2 regions of the Bacillus sp. LQ01 genome follow, and region 2 is predicted to be linked to the other one. Evidence: riboswitches for the same ligand, from Rfam matches in the RefSeq annotation. Region 2 holds a riboswitch; the other holds the start of a gene.

Region 1 (7,957 bases), on a different contig from region 2:
ATCATTTACTGGAACAATTGGATTTAAGCGGTGATTTGTTGCGATATATGCCATTACAATAAAGTTAGCAATTAACAACGGAATGACATATGCAAATAACCATTTTCCAGGTCCCATAATAAACAATAAACTAATCCAAACTGTCCAAGGCAAAAGAAGTTGAAGCCATACAGATTTTTGATTGGATGACTTGAACTCTTTTATAAAATGAAAGAACATTCGAGTCGAATGCAATGTAAATTGAATTGTTAGTGACAGAAAACTAAAGAATGAACGTACATGTAAAGGCATACGATATACCCAACTCAAAAACTTACTCTTCTTAAGTTTCTCAAGTGTCGGCCATGCATCCGGATCATTCTCTTCATGCTGTGTATGAACATGATGCGTTGCATTATGCCACTTTCTCCAAAGCTTTGGCCCTGTTGATAATGGCATAAATGCAATCGCGCCTAAGAAGTCACGAAGCCATGCCTTTCTTACAACAGTTCCATGTAAAATTTCATGCCCTAAAAATCCAAGTGAAGCAAAACATAATCCAAGAACAATCGCAATTCCTAGATTCGCCCACACATTCAATTCAAATACACCAATCGATATTAACCCCGCCAATGCCACAAGCAAATAAGCCAGTCCACCAAATAAACGAGTAGGCACTGGTTTAAATGCTTTTTTCGGCAAATGTGGTGATACACGTGCTGCATACCACCCAAACGTATGAAGCTCCTTCATCCTTTTGCTCCTTTCTTATGCCGCGCCTTGCGCAACTTACATATATCAATTCTTGCTTCCAGATTGATTTTACTAGATGATCCAAAAAGCATCTATTATAAGGAAAATATACTCACTCTATCGTCACTTATTTTTCGCTTTTATTATCAATGAAAAACATTTCTCTTTTTACTCTCTATCAACCTTTCCACATGATGAATCATAACAATAGAATTTCTATATTGTCAACACCTTTTATGACCTAGTAATAAAAGGTGGTTATATTTTTATAATCATACTTTATTTCACTAAAGAAAATGTATAGATTCCATAAGGATTTACCCACTATATATAGACATTTTCTTAAACGCCATAGACTCTATCTCATTCAATAACTCCCTATGTAATCAACAAACAGAATCACTTGAATTTAGTTTTATATAAATCCTACCACTTCATAATGCCCCATCTAATTAATTATATTAAAATAATTTATAACCTCTTTTAATAAAAATAGACTACTTCTAAAACAACACACATGAATTTCATATATTATGGAAATATTAAAAGGAAAATTGTTCTAAAATCAGGAGGTTTCCGCAATGACAAGTGATACATTTCCACAACTGCCGCTATCTTATTGGATTGAATCTACTCAGTTTCCTACTTTCCCTCGTTTATCCGAAAATATAAAGACAAAAGTTGCTATTATCGGTGCTGGTATTACAGGTATTACTACTGCCTATTTACTTGCAAAAGAAGGCATCGATGTTGTTTTAATTGATTCTGGTCGTATTTTAAACGGAACGACTGGGCATACAACAGCGAAAGTAACAGCACAACATGATCTTATTTATGATGAATTAATAAACCATTTCGGTGTAGAAAAGGCCGGGCTTTACTATGAATCAAATAATCAGGCTCTACAATTCATAAATGAAACTGTTCAAACATATAAAATCGACTGTAATTTCTCAAATGAAGATTCATATTTATATACAACTACCGATAACGGATTAAGAAATTTATCGAAAGAATATGAAGCTTATCAAAAATTAAATATACCTTGTGACTATGTTCAATCTCTATCGATTCCTATTCCAGTACAATCTGCGCTTATAATGAAAAATCAAGCACAATTCCATCCCCTTCTTTATTTAAAAACACTTTTAGAAAAGTTTGTGGAGATGGGCGGAAAGCTCTACGAACAAACAACAGCTATGGATGTGGAAAAGGGAGATCATCCACAAATAATTACAAAAGAGGGCCATCATATCACTTGTGAATATGTCGTCTCTTGTTCACATTTTCCTTTTTATGATGCAAATAGCTTTTTCTTTACGCGAATGTACGCAGAACGCTCCTACGCTCTTGCAATAAAAGCAAAAATGGATTATCCAGGTGGCATGTATTTAAGTATTGATGATCCAAAGCGCTCCTTACGCTATATAACAAACAATGGAGAAAAATTAATTTTGATTGGCGGAGAGAGTCATAAAACAGGACAAGGAATAAATACGATGCTTCATTATGAAGCACTTTATTCTTTTGCTGAAGCAACTTTTGGAATAGACGAGGTTCCTTATAGATGGTCAGCACAAGATTTAATCACTCTAGATAAGCTTCCTTATATCGGACATATTAACGAAAGAAATCCAAATATCTTTGTTGCAACTGGATATCGCAAATGGGGCATGACAACTGGAACTGCTGCCGCTCACCTACTGAAGGACTCCATCCTAAAAGTCCACAGTCCCTATAAAGAACTGTATGCACCATCACGCTTCCATGCAAATCCAGATATAAAAACGTTCCTCTCCCAGAACATTGATGTTGCGAAACATTTAATTGAAGGAAAGATTGAAACCGCATTACGTAAGCCAGAAGATCTCGAAGTTGGTGAAGGATCTGTCGTACATGTTAACGGTAAACGAGCAGGTGCTTATAAGGACAAAGAAGGAAAATTACATATCGTCGATACAACTTGTACACATCTCGGCTGTGAAGTTGAATGGAATAATGGTGATTGTACTTGGGATTGTCCTTGCCATGGTTCTCGTTTTTCAATTGAGGGAGACGTTCTTGAAGGCCCAGCAGATCAACCGTTAAAACGCGTTGATAATGAGTAAACAAATAAAGAAGTTCAACAGAATTACGGTTGAACTTCTTTATTTGTTATAAAACCTGTTCAGATAAATTTCGACACAGGAAGGAAAATATTAACATTAAATAAAATAATATATTCATCTACAAATTAAAAGGGGTGAATATTATGCAACCTTCAGCTCCACCTCATCTAGAATCTACAGAAACTATCTTTTCAAGCTCTATTACAAAACTTGTTGTTTTTATTTGTTGGCTAGCCATTTTAGCTGATGGATATGATTTAGGTATTTACGGTGCCGTTCTACCAAAGCTCCTAGAAGACAAAAGCTGGGCGCTATCACCAGCGCACGCTGGTACAATTGCAAGCTATGCTTTATTTGGGATGTTTATTGGGGCTATTCTAGTTGGAACGATTACAGATCTAATTGGGCGTAAATGGACGCTTATATGCTGTTTAGCACTTTTTTCTATCACAATGGGTTTAGCGGCTATCGCTTCTTCTCCTGAGTTATTTGGATTATCTCGATTTATAGGAGGAATCGGATTAGGCGGTGTTATCCCAACGGCTTCAGCACTTACTGTTGAATATTCACCAAAAAAAAGGCAATCTTTTATTTATGCTCTTATGTTTACTGGCTATCCTTTAGGTATCGTATTAGGTGCTATTTTGTCTATGTTTATGTTAGAAGATTTCGGATGGAGAATTATGTTTGGTATCGGAATGATTCCACTACTCCTCATTCCTTTCATTATTCGCTATTTACCTGAGTCCATTCAATTTTTATTATCACGTAATCGCCAAGAAGAAGTGAACCAAATTCTTAATCGTTTTCAAATTGAATTTCATGTAAAAAATAAAACTCATCAAGCTCCATCTACTATACGAAAGAAAAATGGATTTTTTACTTTATTCTCAAAAGAATACATAAAAGCAACACTACTTTTTTGGATCACTTATATAATGGGAATGTTTTTAATATACGGTTTAAATACTTGGTTACCACAGATGATGCGCCAGGCGGGATATCCTCTTGGATCTAGTCTGTCTTTTCTACTTATGCTAAATATTACCGCAGCTGTTGGTGCGTTATTCGCTGGAGCAATTGCTGATCGTATAGGCGCAAAAATTGTTATTAGCATCTCTTATCTTATGGCAGCCATATGTATCGGACTATTAACAATTAAGCCATCTGTTACAATCATTTATCTTTTAATTGGCCTTGCTGGTATTGGATCGGTCGGTATTACTCAAATATTAAATGCATATGTAACACAATACTTCCCATCACATATCCGAGCTACCTCCTTAGGCTGGGGACTGGGACTTGGCCGAGTTGGTGCAATTGCTGGCCCTATTCTCATCGGTATTATTATGACAATGCAATATGACTTAGCATGGAATTTTTACTTATTCTCCTTTGCAGGTCTTATCGCAGCTATATCTGTTTTCTTCATTCCTACAAAATAAAAAGAGCACAAACTTACTTGTGCTCTTTTTCATATGCTTCAAACAGCATGTCTCGAAATAGTGTATTTAAAATTTCAATATCGATCCCTGATCCCTTTTCAATTCCTTTTACATATTGCCCATAGTAATGAATTTGTTCTTCTAAAAATTGATTTAGCACCTTAATTTTCAATCCAACATCTAATTCAGTACCTGCTTTTTTCTTTATTAACAACTTTTCAATCTCATCTAATACACTACATTCTAATGGTAATTCTGTAATCAATCGATCAAATTCTACAGGTGGTAAAGTTGCTTTCTCTTCTAGCCACTTACAAGCTAAAATAGGACGTAATACATAAAAGTACTTTTTCAGCTTTACATTCTCACCTTGCAAAAATTCACGATAATTTTTCGACGCCATATGTAAATAATGATATATCGTTGCTTTTGGATCAAAATTCTTCTCACTCATCTGTTGAAGTAGTTCTGGAAAATTAGAGTTTTTCGAATAAAAAATTGGTGATCGAATCCACTCAAGTAAAGCTGGGTTCGACTTCGCGAATAGTTGCAACGCCTTTTTAATATCCCAACCACTTATATCTAAATCATCACTAATTGGATATTCAATTACATCACGTTTGTCATGAATTGATAAATACCATTCTACCGGATGTATATAAACAAACCTAACATCATAATCGCTATCTTTCGATGGAAACCCCCAAGCACGACTCCCTGATTCCACCGCAAATAAAATTTTCACATCATTCTCTTTTTCAATTCTTTCTAACTCCAACTCGATTTTCTCTCTCATTTCATAACATCTCCATTTTTGGATTATTTCCTTGGAAATTCGACAATACACTATTAATTTTACTACATACTAAAAAAACTGTCAGAAATTACTGACAGCCTAATAAAACTTCTATTGTTGCTTTTCAATTACAGTAGCAGCAATTCGTTCAAACTCTTTTTGAATCTCCTCTTTATATGCATCTACTATTGAAAAATCCATAGCAGCAATATAAATTCGTTCTAATTTATCACGAACCGATTTTGCTTTCGCTAAGAAAGACATCGCCTCATTCATTTTTGCTTTATATTGAATGGAAACATCACGAATTTCCTTCGCATATTTCTCATCCGTCCCTGGCATAACAATAAGGGCATACATATCAATAATTTCATCACCTTCGCGACTTGGAAAATATTCATGTGGTGCGGTGCTATCAAAAATTGCAAAGCCTAATTCTCTTACGATAACCATATCAAGACTATTCGGGTCAAATCCGCAATGATATACTTCAACTTCAAACCCTTTTTCTTCAGCTGCCTTAGCTAACTTTTTAAGCATCGTTGATTTTCCAGAACCTGGGCGCCCTTTTATAAAATAACGATGTGGTAACCCTTCTGTTAAATTAGGAACAAAATCAACTGCTCCTTTCGGTGTAGCAGCTCCTAAAAAACGATGTTTTACAAGCGATTGTCTCCCGCTTTTATCTGCAAATAATTTCTGGATTAGCTGATCGGTTAGTTCATTTGCTTTATTAAAATCTATATTATCAATATATATCTTCTCCCACTCATCATGTATAAGCAATGCCTCTTTAAAACGTGCGTAAGCAGACTGAAAAGCTTTACTTGCTTCTGAAACAAATCTTTCAATTTCTAACTTCTGCTTCCTTAATTTATCTGAGTCCCAAGCAATTCCTAAATTTATATACTCTTCAACAACTCCTGGCATTTTGGGCTCAATTACATGTGGTGATGTCCCATCAACAATTCCTACTTTTAATTTTGGGATAATTACACCATCAACCGATTTATTGTCAGAAGAACAATGTAAAAATTCAATATCATATCCTTTTTCAACCCATTCACGACCGATGGCCTTTATTAAAGAAGATTTCCCCGTTCCTGGACCACCCTTTAAGATAAATAATCTGTCTAACCCTTTTAAATTCTCTTCATATAAATTATGAAATCCCCTAGCTGTATTACCACCAGCATAATAATTCAATACATTTCCTGTCACTGCACTCACTCCTTCGCAGCATTGTATTTACATAAGCTACAATATGCGCGTAGCTTTATTTGGGTGAATACCTATTTTGTATTGCACGCAAAAAGGAAATGAATTACAATTTAACTATCGGAAAATTCCGATTTCAAAATTAAATACTTCTTTATCAAGAGAGGCAGAGGGACCGGCCCTTTGAAGCCCAGCAACCTCAGTTTATACGAACTGAATAGGTGCTAATTCCTGCAAAATGCATTGCATTTTGGAAGATAAAACTCAACTAGCATGTAAAGCTCATCTTTCTTGATACTGAAGGATGAGCTTTTTATTATTTGAAAAACATATATTGGAGGTATGTAAAATGAAAGTAATTGATTTATCACAAACATTTGAAAATAATATGTCTCAATTTCCTGGAACACCTAAAATACAACTAGAAGCTGTTACAAGTGTTGAAGAATCAGGCTATCAAGTTACAGATTTTCATTCTGTCGTTCATGTTGGCACGCATTGTGATGCTCCTGCGCATTTTATTTCAGGCGCAACGACCATCGATCAATTACCGCTGGATCAATTTGTAGGTGAAGCTGTTCTTATTGATGTAACTCATGTACAAGAACGAAAACTACCTAAAGAAGTACTGCACGATGCTGATATAAAAGAAGGAGATATTGTTATTTTCCATTCCAATCTATCTACTAAATGGAACACGGAGGCGTATGAGAAAGAAGCTTTTTATCTTTCTGAAGAATTAGCCGAGGAACTAGTACAATTAAAAGTAAAATCTGTCGGTTTAGATTTTATTTCTCCTGATGAGGTAACGACAGAAACATCACCAATTCATCACATACTACTTGGGAATAATATTTATTTAATCGAAAACTTAACAAACTTAGATGCCATTCACACGAAACGTTTCTTCTTCTCAGCAGCACCTTTAAAAATTAAAGATAGCGACGGTGCTTTTGCAAGAGCATTTGCTGTAATTTTTTAAACAAACTATACAAAAAAGCAAAGATCATCATTGACCTTTGCTTCTATTTTTTTTATTTAAATTAAGAAAGAATTGCTCAACATGAGGACGTAACCAAGCTAAATAATCCTTCTCTTTCTTCTTTGTACAAGCTATTTCTTCCCCATCTACCATTTCAACAAGTTCTAGTTCTAACAGTTGCTTCGTGAATGCTAACATATTCACTTCTTCGGATGGATACTCTTCTTTTAATTTCTCCTCAATTTCCCCCAATAAAAAACCGTCACGCATCATTGCCAATGCATCAATCCAAAGTGGCGGCATTTCATATTTTTCTCCTGTAATTGTGTCTTTTACAGTATAATTCTTTTGCTCTTTTCGAAATTGAATCGTGTGTAAACATACAGTCGAATTTAATGTTAATTCCATCATACCACCTCTTTCATAATATCTGCATAGAAAAAAGGATGCGCGTGCACCCCTTCTTATCTTTTCATAACACTACTGAACCGTTACATGAGCAATCAATCTCATGTCGATATTTTCCTCCATTATAAACGAAGTATTTTATAAAAAAAACCCTTCTTGAAACATTTTATAAAATGTTTATATTTACACAACAAGAACACTTTTCTGAAAAATCTTTTCTCAAATACATTAAACGGTCGGCAGAAAAATTTCTACTTTCGTTCCTACT
Region 2 (7,957 bases):
AAGTGACATAATATTGCTTTCGGTCAGCAAAGCAGTAATAAATAAGTGCGCCGTATAAGTATGGAAACCAAAGTAAATAAGGAATAATAAATGCTTTTACAAATGGAATCCAATCATCTACTACAGTTGTAACGTCTACTGCGTGAACAGTCGATTTATTTAATACGTCGTAAAGGGGACTTACGAGCACGAGTAGAAGTATATAACTTAACGGAAGAAAAGATGAAAGTTTAAATTTCTTCATGTTGATCTCCTATGTTTAGTAATGTAAGTAAATTCAATTGATTATAATATAGAAACGTGAATTGGGCTATCGATTTTACTTACATTTTCTTGAATTAACCTTACGTTTTTGTCACTTGACTAAAAAGAAGGAGAGGGTGCTAAATGAAGCGTTTATCGTATTTCTTATTTTTTATATTGATATGCCTAGTAGGTGCTGGGTGTGCAAAGGATAAAGCAGGAGAGAAATTAGAATATAACGGAAGAGCACTCGTAATTGGAGTTGTTGGAGAAAAGCCGAAAGATACGTTTAGGAATGTAAAGTTTGAAGAAATGAAGTTAGAGGAACTGGAAAAGAAATCTAAGGAAGTGGATGGTTTTCTAATAATGAAAGATCACTTTCAAGAAGCCTCAACAGAGCAGTATAAAAATGTATTTTCATCGCTAAAGAAACCAGTGTTTTTTATCGGTTTACAAGATAAATCATATTCAATTTTTATTACAAAAGGAATAGAGTATAACAGTGCACGAAAAGATGTAAATGCTATGTATACGCAAGGCTTTGCAAATATCGGAAGTGGTGAAGGGCAACAATGGGCAATTGGTTTATCTAATGGTGGAAATACAGAAGAAAGTATTCATAATATGTATATCGTCGTATTTCAAACCATCGCAGATTATTTGAATAGATGATGAGGGAGCCTGTAAACGAGGCTTCTTATTTTTTAATCAAACGTTTGTTTAAGCTGTATGTTCGGTAGGAAGAAACTGATGTAACTCAATGGTTAACAAAGAGAAATGGAGAATTAATCAAACGTTTGTTTAAGCTGTATGTTCGGTAGGAAGAAACTCCTGTAGTTCAAAGGTTAAGAAAGAAAAATGGAGAATTAATCAAACGCTTGTTTAAGATATATGTTTGGTGCAGAATCTAAAAAATTTATATATTTATTTTTTTCTTAACAAATGGCGGAAAAATAAGAAAAATTCGCAGGATTATTAAAAATTATCACGAAATAAGTAAAAGTTTAGCGAATAATGGTTTGAAATAATAAAACGTTTTCTATATGATAAAGGTAAAGGTTAGTAAAAAAGTAGGTGAATTTATGACAGTAACATTTTATTCATATCCAAAGTGTGGCACATGTCAAAAGGCAAAGAAATGGTTTGAGGCAAACGATGTAGCATATGAGATGATTCATATTGTTGAAAATCCACCATCAAAAGAAGATTTACGTAATTTACATGAAAAAAGTGAATTACCATTAAAAAAATTCTTTAATACAAGTGGAATGCGTTACCGTGAACTTGGTCTAAAAGATAAGTTGAAAGATGCAAGCGAAGACGAAATGTATGAGCTTTTAGCATCTGATGGCATGTTGATTAAACGTCCAATTGTAACAGATGGAACGAATGTAACACTTGGTTTTAACGAAGAGCAGTTTGAAAGTGTGTGGAAAAAGTACCAATAAGGTATTTTTACATAATTAATACATTCACTGGAGGTACAGTCATGAGCATTCCAAATAATTTACGTTACTCTGAAGAACACGAATGGGTAAAAACTGAAGGTAATGAAGTTGTTATCGGTATCACTCACTTTGCACAAGGTGAGCTAGGCGATATCGTATTCGTTGAACTTCCTGAAGTAGGTGCAACAATCGAAGCTGACGAGCCATTCGGAAGCGTAGAATCTGTTAAAACAGTTTCTGAGTTATACGCACCTGTAAGCGGTAAAGTTGTAGCAGTAAACGAAGAATTAAGTGACCAACCAGAACTTGTTAACGAATCTCCATACGAGGGTGCATGGATGGTTAAAGTTGAACTTTCTGATGCAAGCCAAGTTGAGAAGTTATTAACTGCAGAAAAATATGCAGAAATGACAAACCAAGACTAATTATAGTCGACTAAAGGACAGCCTTTGTGCTGTCCTTTTTTATTTTGTGTGAAATAATGAAATTCAAGTTATATGTAAATAAATAAGCTATTATGAGAAAAACTGTTTTGTGGTAAGGTTTCATAAGTCTTCACAATCTAAACGAGCCGCTTGCGCTTTTCATTGTCCATCTCCACCTCCTAGCCCTTCATGTCTAAGAACCTTCCGTACGAGAAGACAAAAAGCATCTTCTGTACGAAAGAACCTTAGCCAACAGGGCTGAACAGTCGGTTCCGCTTTTCGTTGTCTAGCTCCAGCGGCTAGAACAGTCGGTCATTTCACTCCTTCACTTGAGGCAAAAGGCGCCTCTAGTTCAGGAGTTCCAATGCCCTCCTGTTCTAAACGAGCCGCTTCCGCTTTTCTTTTGCAAAAATAAACAGGAAACAACATGAAAATAACGAATATACTATATACTAAGTTCAAGGTTATATAGTATATGGTGATCGGGTGATGACATATGATTTATGTAGAAAAAGTCATTATTGTAGAAGGTACATCAGATAGAAGAAAGATTGAATCTATTATTCGTGAACCGGTGGAAATTGTTTGTACAAATGGTACAATTGGTTTGTCGAAAATGGATGAGCTCGTTGATCAGTTTTTTGATAAGGAAGTGTATGTGCTAGTGGATGCTGATGATGCTGGAGAAAAGTTAAGGAAACAATTTCGAAAAGAATTTCCGCAAGCCGAGCATATCTATATTGATCGCTCGTACCGAGAAGTGGCAACTGCGCCATCTACACACTTAGCAAATGTATTATGGGGAGCCGACATTGACGTTTATACAGAATATTTACGGTAAGGAATGATAGAAGTGATTGATTGGACAGGAGCCGAAGCTACAGCCCTAATAGAGAACGAAGAAAAAACAGTATTATATGTATATACTCCAATGTGTGGAACATGCCAATTAGCAAAAAAGATGTTAACAGTTGTTGAGATGACAATTGAAGGCCTCAAAATTGGGATGTTAGATTTAAATTATGCTCCGTATTTAGCGAAAGAGTATGGGATTGAAAGTGTACCTTGTTTACTTGTTTTTGAAAATGGGACACTGATGAAGAAGATATACGCATTTCATTCGGTTGAATATTTATATACGGAATTAAAGTAGGCGGCAAAATTTTTGCCGCCTCGACATATTTCTTGGGAAATATGTCGAGATGCAGGGTGGATACAGTATTTGTCGAGCGAAAATAACAGGATTGCTCTTTAGTGAGAGGGAATGGTATGTAATAGAAAGTGATATGAAGGATGTGATTTAGGGTGAGATTATATTCTTTGCTTCAATCATTTGTAAATTACGCTAATGGTCAATATCATTTAGAACCGCTTTTAAGACAAGAAGAAAAAACTGTTAATTTTCGCTTTGGAGATGAAAGTTGTTCGTTACAAATTTCAAGAGATTATATAGAGCTGGTACATGAGGAAAGAGGAACGGAACAAATCATTTGCTTAGATGAAAAGGATATAGAACAATTGGTGAATGGAAATGTACGATTGCAAATGTTAATGAACGATGGACGTGTACAATATTCAGGAACGTACCGAACGATGTTATTAGTGGAATCGATGTTTCATATATGTAAACCGATGTCAGTAGGTGCTTAAAATTCTGAAGTTTCATTTTTTGCGAAAATTTCTGTTGACATGGTGAGTGTATATTGATACAATTCAAGTCATAAAATATAGACAATTTCATAAATTTCAAATCAGACGAAAATTGAATCTGATTTCTCTTATCAAGAGAGGTGGAGGGACTGTGCCCTGTGAAGCCCGGCAACCGTCAACTTATGTTGAAATGGTGCCAATTCCTGCAAAGCGAATGCTTTGAGAGATGAGAGAGAGGGATAATGTTGTTATATACGCATATAAACCTTTCTGCTTCTCTAAAGCAGAAAGGTTTTTTTATTGTTTGAATGTGGAGGACATTCAAATAATAAAAGTAATGATAACAGTGGACTACACGCATTAAAAATAAAAAATTGCGGAGTCGATCCAAACAAAAAAGGGGTGAACATCATGATTCTATTAGAGAACGTAAAGAAAATATATAAGGCGAAAAGCGGTGATGTCACTGCTGTAGATAACGCCAATTTAAAAATAGAAAAAGGCGAAATATTTGGTGTTATTGGATATAGCGGCGCTGGAAAAAGTTCGTTAATCAGATTGTTTAATCAGTTAGAGAAACCGACTTCTGGCCAAATTACAATTGCGAATCGTGTTATATCAGCAATTACAGGAAGTGAACTTCGTAAGGCAAGACAAGAAATCGGAATGATTTTTCAACACTTCAACTTACTTTGGTCACGAACTGTACGTGAAAATATTGAGTTTCCACTTGAAATTGCAGGTGTTGATAAAGCGAAGAGAAGAAAACGTGTTGATGAATTAATTCATCTTGTTGGATTAGAAGGAAGAGGAGACGCGTACCCATCTCAGCTGAGTGGAGGACAAAAGCAACGCGTCGGGATTGCAAGAGCATTAGCTAACAATCCACAAGTGCTTTTATGTGATGAAGCAACGTCAGCTCTTGATCCGGAAACGACAGATCAAATTTTAGATTTACTATTAGACATTAATAAGCGTCTTGGTTTAACAATTGTACTCATTACACATGAAATGCACGTGATTCGAAAGATTTGTAACCGAGTGGCGGTAATGGAGAGAGGAAAGATTGTAGAAACAGGTCCAGTACTTGATGTATTCCGTAATCCGAAGCAAGATATTACGAAACGATTTGTACAGCAGTTAACAGATTCTGAAGATACAAATGAAACAATTGAAAATTTAATTGAAAAATATCCAGATGGAAAAGTAATTCGTTTGCAGTTTATCGGTGAGGCTGTAGAAAGACCAGTGCTTCAACGATTAATGCAACGCAGTGATATAGAAGTTAGCATTTTGCAAGGAAATATTGCACAAACGAATAACGGTTCTTACGGTAGTTTAGTTGTTCATTTAAATGGTGAGGAAACAGCGATCCAGCAAGCAATAGAAGGAATTCATCAAGATCAAGTAGAGCTGGAGGTGATTGCACATGGATAAGTTACTCGCAAATGTTGATTGGAATCAAATGTTAGAAGCAACTGGTGAAACGTTATATATGACGGCAATCGCAGCCCTTGCGACATTTGTTTTAGGACTAATTTTAGGATTGTTACTCTTCATGACAGCAAAAGATAATTTATGGGAAAACAAATCAATTAATACGGTGATTGGAGCATTCGTAAATATATTCCGCTCTATACCGTTCATCATTTTAATTATTTTATTAATCCCATTTACAAAGATTCTTCTTGGAACAATTCTTGGAGCAAGTGCAGCTCTGCCGGCTTTAATTATTGGAGCCGCACCATTCTACGCGAGAATGGTTGAAATTGCACTTCGCGAAATTGATAAAGGTGTAATTGAAGCTTCAAAAGCAATGGGAGCAAAAACAAGCACAATTATTTTGAAAGTGTTAATTCCAGAATCATTACCAGCATTAGTATCTGGTATTACGGTTACGACAATTGCTTTAGTAGGCTATACAGCAATGGCGGGAGTTGTTGGTGCTGGTGGCCTTGGAACACTTGCTTACTTAGAAGGATTCCAGAGAGGGAATAACGATGTAACAATCGTTGCGACAATTTGTGTATTACTAGTTGTATTTTTAATCCAGTGGATTGGTGATAGTTTAACGACTCGAATAGATAAACGATAATAAAAACGGGAGGATATTTTAAATGAAAAAATTATTACTTACGGCACTTATTTCAACTTCAATTTTTGGGTTAGCTGCTTGTGGCGGGAAAGATAAAGATGAAAAGAAACTTGTTGTTGGTGCTTCTAACGTACCGCATGCTGAAATTTTAGAAAAAGCAAAACCGTTACTTGAGAAAAAAGGAATTGAATTAGAAGTGAAAAAATTCCAAGATTACGTGTTGCCAAATAAATCGTTAGCGGATAAGGAATTAGATGCAAACTATTTCCAGCACATTCCGTATTTAGAAAAAGAAATTAAAGATAAAAAATATGATTTTGAAATAGCAGGGAAAATTCATATTGAACCAATTGGTGTATATTCTCAAAAATATAAGAGTTTAAAAGAACTTCCAGACGGGGCGACAATTATTATGAGTAATTCCGTTACTGACCATGGACGTGGTTTAGCAATTTTACAAAAAGAAGGCATTTTAAAAATTAAAGACGGAGTAGATCCAGTTAGTGCAACTCCAAAAGATATTGCAGATAATCCGAAACACTTAAAATTCAAAACGGATATTGAGCCTGGTTTGTTGCCACAAGTGTATAACAATAAAGAAGGCGACGCTGTTTTAATTAACTCGAACTATGCAATTGATGCGAAATTAAACCCAGAAAAAGATGCAATTGCAATTGAAGGCGATGATTCTCCATACGCAAACGTACTAGTGGTTCGTAAAGGTGATAAAGATAAAAAAGCGATTAAAGAGCTTGTAGAAGTATTACATTCTAAAGAAATTGAAGACTTTATTACTAAAGAATATAAAGGTGCAGTTGTTCCTGTAAAAGAATAATTGCTGAAAAAGGGCTGGTGTATGCCGGTCCTTTTTTACTACATAACTATAGGGAGAAGGGGACGTCATATGAAAAAGATTCTATTGTCAGTTGTTACAGCATTATCTGTATTTACATTAGCTGCTTGCGGAGGGAAGGAAGAGAATAAGCTTGTTGTGGGAGCCTCTAACGTGCCGCACGCTGTTATTTTAGAAAAGGCACAGCCGATATTAGAGAAAAAAGGCATTAAGTTAGAGATTAAAAAGTTTCAGGATTATGTACTGCCAAATAAAGCGTTAGCGGATAAAGAAATTGATGCGAACTACTTCCAGCATATTCCGTACTTAGATAAAGAAATTCAAGAAAAGGGATATAAAATTGTAAACGCAGGAAAAATCCATTTAGAGCCGATGGGTATTTATTCTAAGAAGTATAAAAGCTTAAAAGACTTACCAGATGGCGGGACAGTGATTATGAGTAATAACGTAGCGGAGCGTGGCCGTATGCTAGCACTGTTACAAAAAGGCGGCGTTATTAAATTAAAAGACGGAGTAGATGTTGTTAAGGCAACAGTAAAAGATGTAGTCGAAAATCCGAAAAACTTAAAGTTTAAAACAGATGTAGAGCCTGGATTGTCACCAAAGCTGTATGAAAATAATGAAGGTGATGCTTTATTTATTAATTCAAACTATGCAATTGATGCAAAATTAAATCCAACAAAGGATGCAATTGCGATTGAAGGAGCAGACTCTCCGTATGCAAACATCATTGCAGTTCGTAAAGGTGATGAGAAGAAAAAAGAAATTAAAGAGCTAGTAGAAGTGCTACATTCAAAAGAAATTCAAGATTTTATTAATAAAGAATATAAAGGTGCTGTACTTCCGGTAAGTGAATAAATATAAGGAAAGGGCTGGAAAATTACCAGTCCTTTTTTCTTTATATAAATAAGAAGAAAGGTGTATCATAGAAAGATGTGAAGGAAATACTTATATACATTTGTGAAAAAACGGTTACTTTTTTTCGTCGTTTGCGATATCATTTTATTTGATATAAAATTAGAATGAGAATAAAATGAGAATATGAACGTTTTAGGAATTTTTAAAATGTATATATAGGATTAATGGAGGTATTGAGATGGCTGGTTCTACATTAACGGTTAAAGACTTACACGTATCAATTGATGGCAAAGAAATTTTAAAGGGTGTAAACCTTGAAGTAAAAGGTGGAGAAATCCACGCAATTATGGGACCTAACGGAACAGGTAAATCAACTTTATCTTCT

Evidence for each region. Region 2 has a riboswitch for S-adenosylmethionine ahead of AC22L0_RS21125 (methionine ABC transporter ATP-binding protein). Riboswitches for the same ligand answer to the same signal wherever they lie in the genome.
Region 1: it holds a riboswitch for S-adenosylmethionine, as region 2 does, so the genes downstream of both, AC22L0_RS23875 (cyclase family protein) here and AC22L0_RS21125 (methionine ABC transporter ATP-binding protein) in region 2, are expected to answer to the same signal.

What each region holds. Positions count from the first base shown of each region.
Region 1 covers NZ_JBYEZL010000004.1:75,795-83,751, reverse strand. Annotated here, with positions in the region: gene desB (Delta(10) desaturase DesB) at 1-732, opposite strand, end outside; gene AC22L0_RS23895 (FAD-dependent oxidoreductase) at 1,314-2,840, shown strand; gene AC22L0_RS23890 (MFS transporter) at 2,984-4,285, shown strand; gene AC22L0_RS23885 (nucleotidyltransferase domain-containing protein) at 4,299-5,081, opposite strand; gene AC22L0_RS23880 (PRK06851 family protein) at 5,193-6,302, opposite strand; SAM riboswitch class I at 6,451-6,563, shown strand; gene AC22L0_RS23875 (cyclase family protein) at 6,649-7,281, shown strand; gene AC22L0_RS23870 (hypothetical protein) at 7,309-7,689, opposite strand; gene AC22L0_RS23865 (ATP-binding protein) at 7,918-7,957, opposite strand, start outside.
Region 2 covers NZ_JBYEZL010000003.1:84,109-92,065, reverse strand. Annotated here, with positions in the region: gene AC22L0_RS21160 (phosphatase PAP2 family protein) at 1-244, opposite strand, end outside; gene AC22L0_RS21155 (hypothetical protein) at 388-915, shown strand; gene AC22L0_RS21150 (arsenate reductase family protein) at 1,326-1,691, shown strand; gene gcvH (glycine cleavage system protein GcvH) at 1,733-2,116, shown strand; gene AC22L0_RS21140 (toprim domain-containing protein) at 2,613-2,957, shown strand; gene AC22L0_RS21135 (thioredoxin family protein) at 2,961-3,269, shown strand; gene AC22L0_RS21130 (hypothetical protein) at 3,422-3,766, shown strand; SAM riboswitch class I at 3,892-3,999, shown strand; gene AC22L0_RS21125 (methionine ABC transporter ATP-binding protein) at 4,178-5,203, shown strand; gene AC22L0_RS21120 (methionine ABC transporter permease) at 5,196-5,861, shown strand; gene metQ (methionine ABC transporter substrate-binding lipoprotein MetQ) at 5,884-6,696, shown strand; gene metQ (methionine ABC transporter substrate-binding lipoprotein MetQ) at 6,766-7,572, shown strand; gene sufC (Fe-S cluster assembly ATPase SufC) at 7,811-7,957, shown strand, end outside.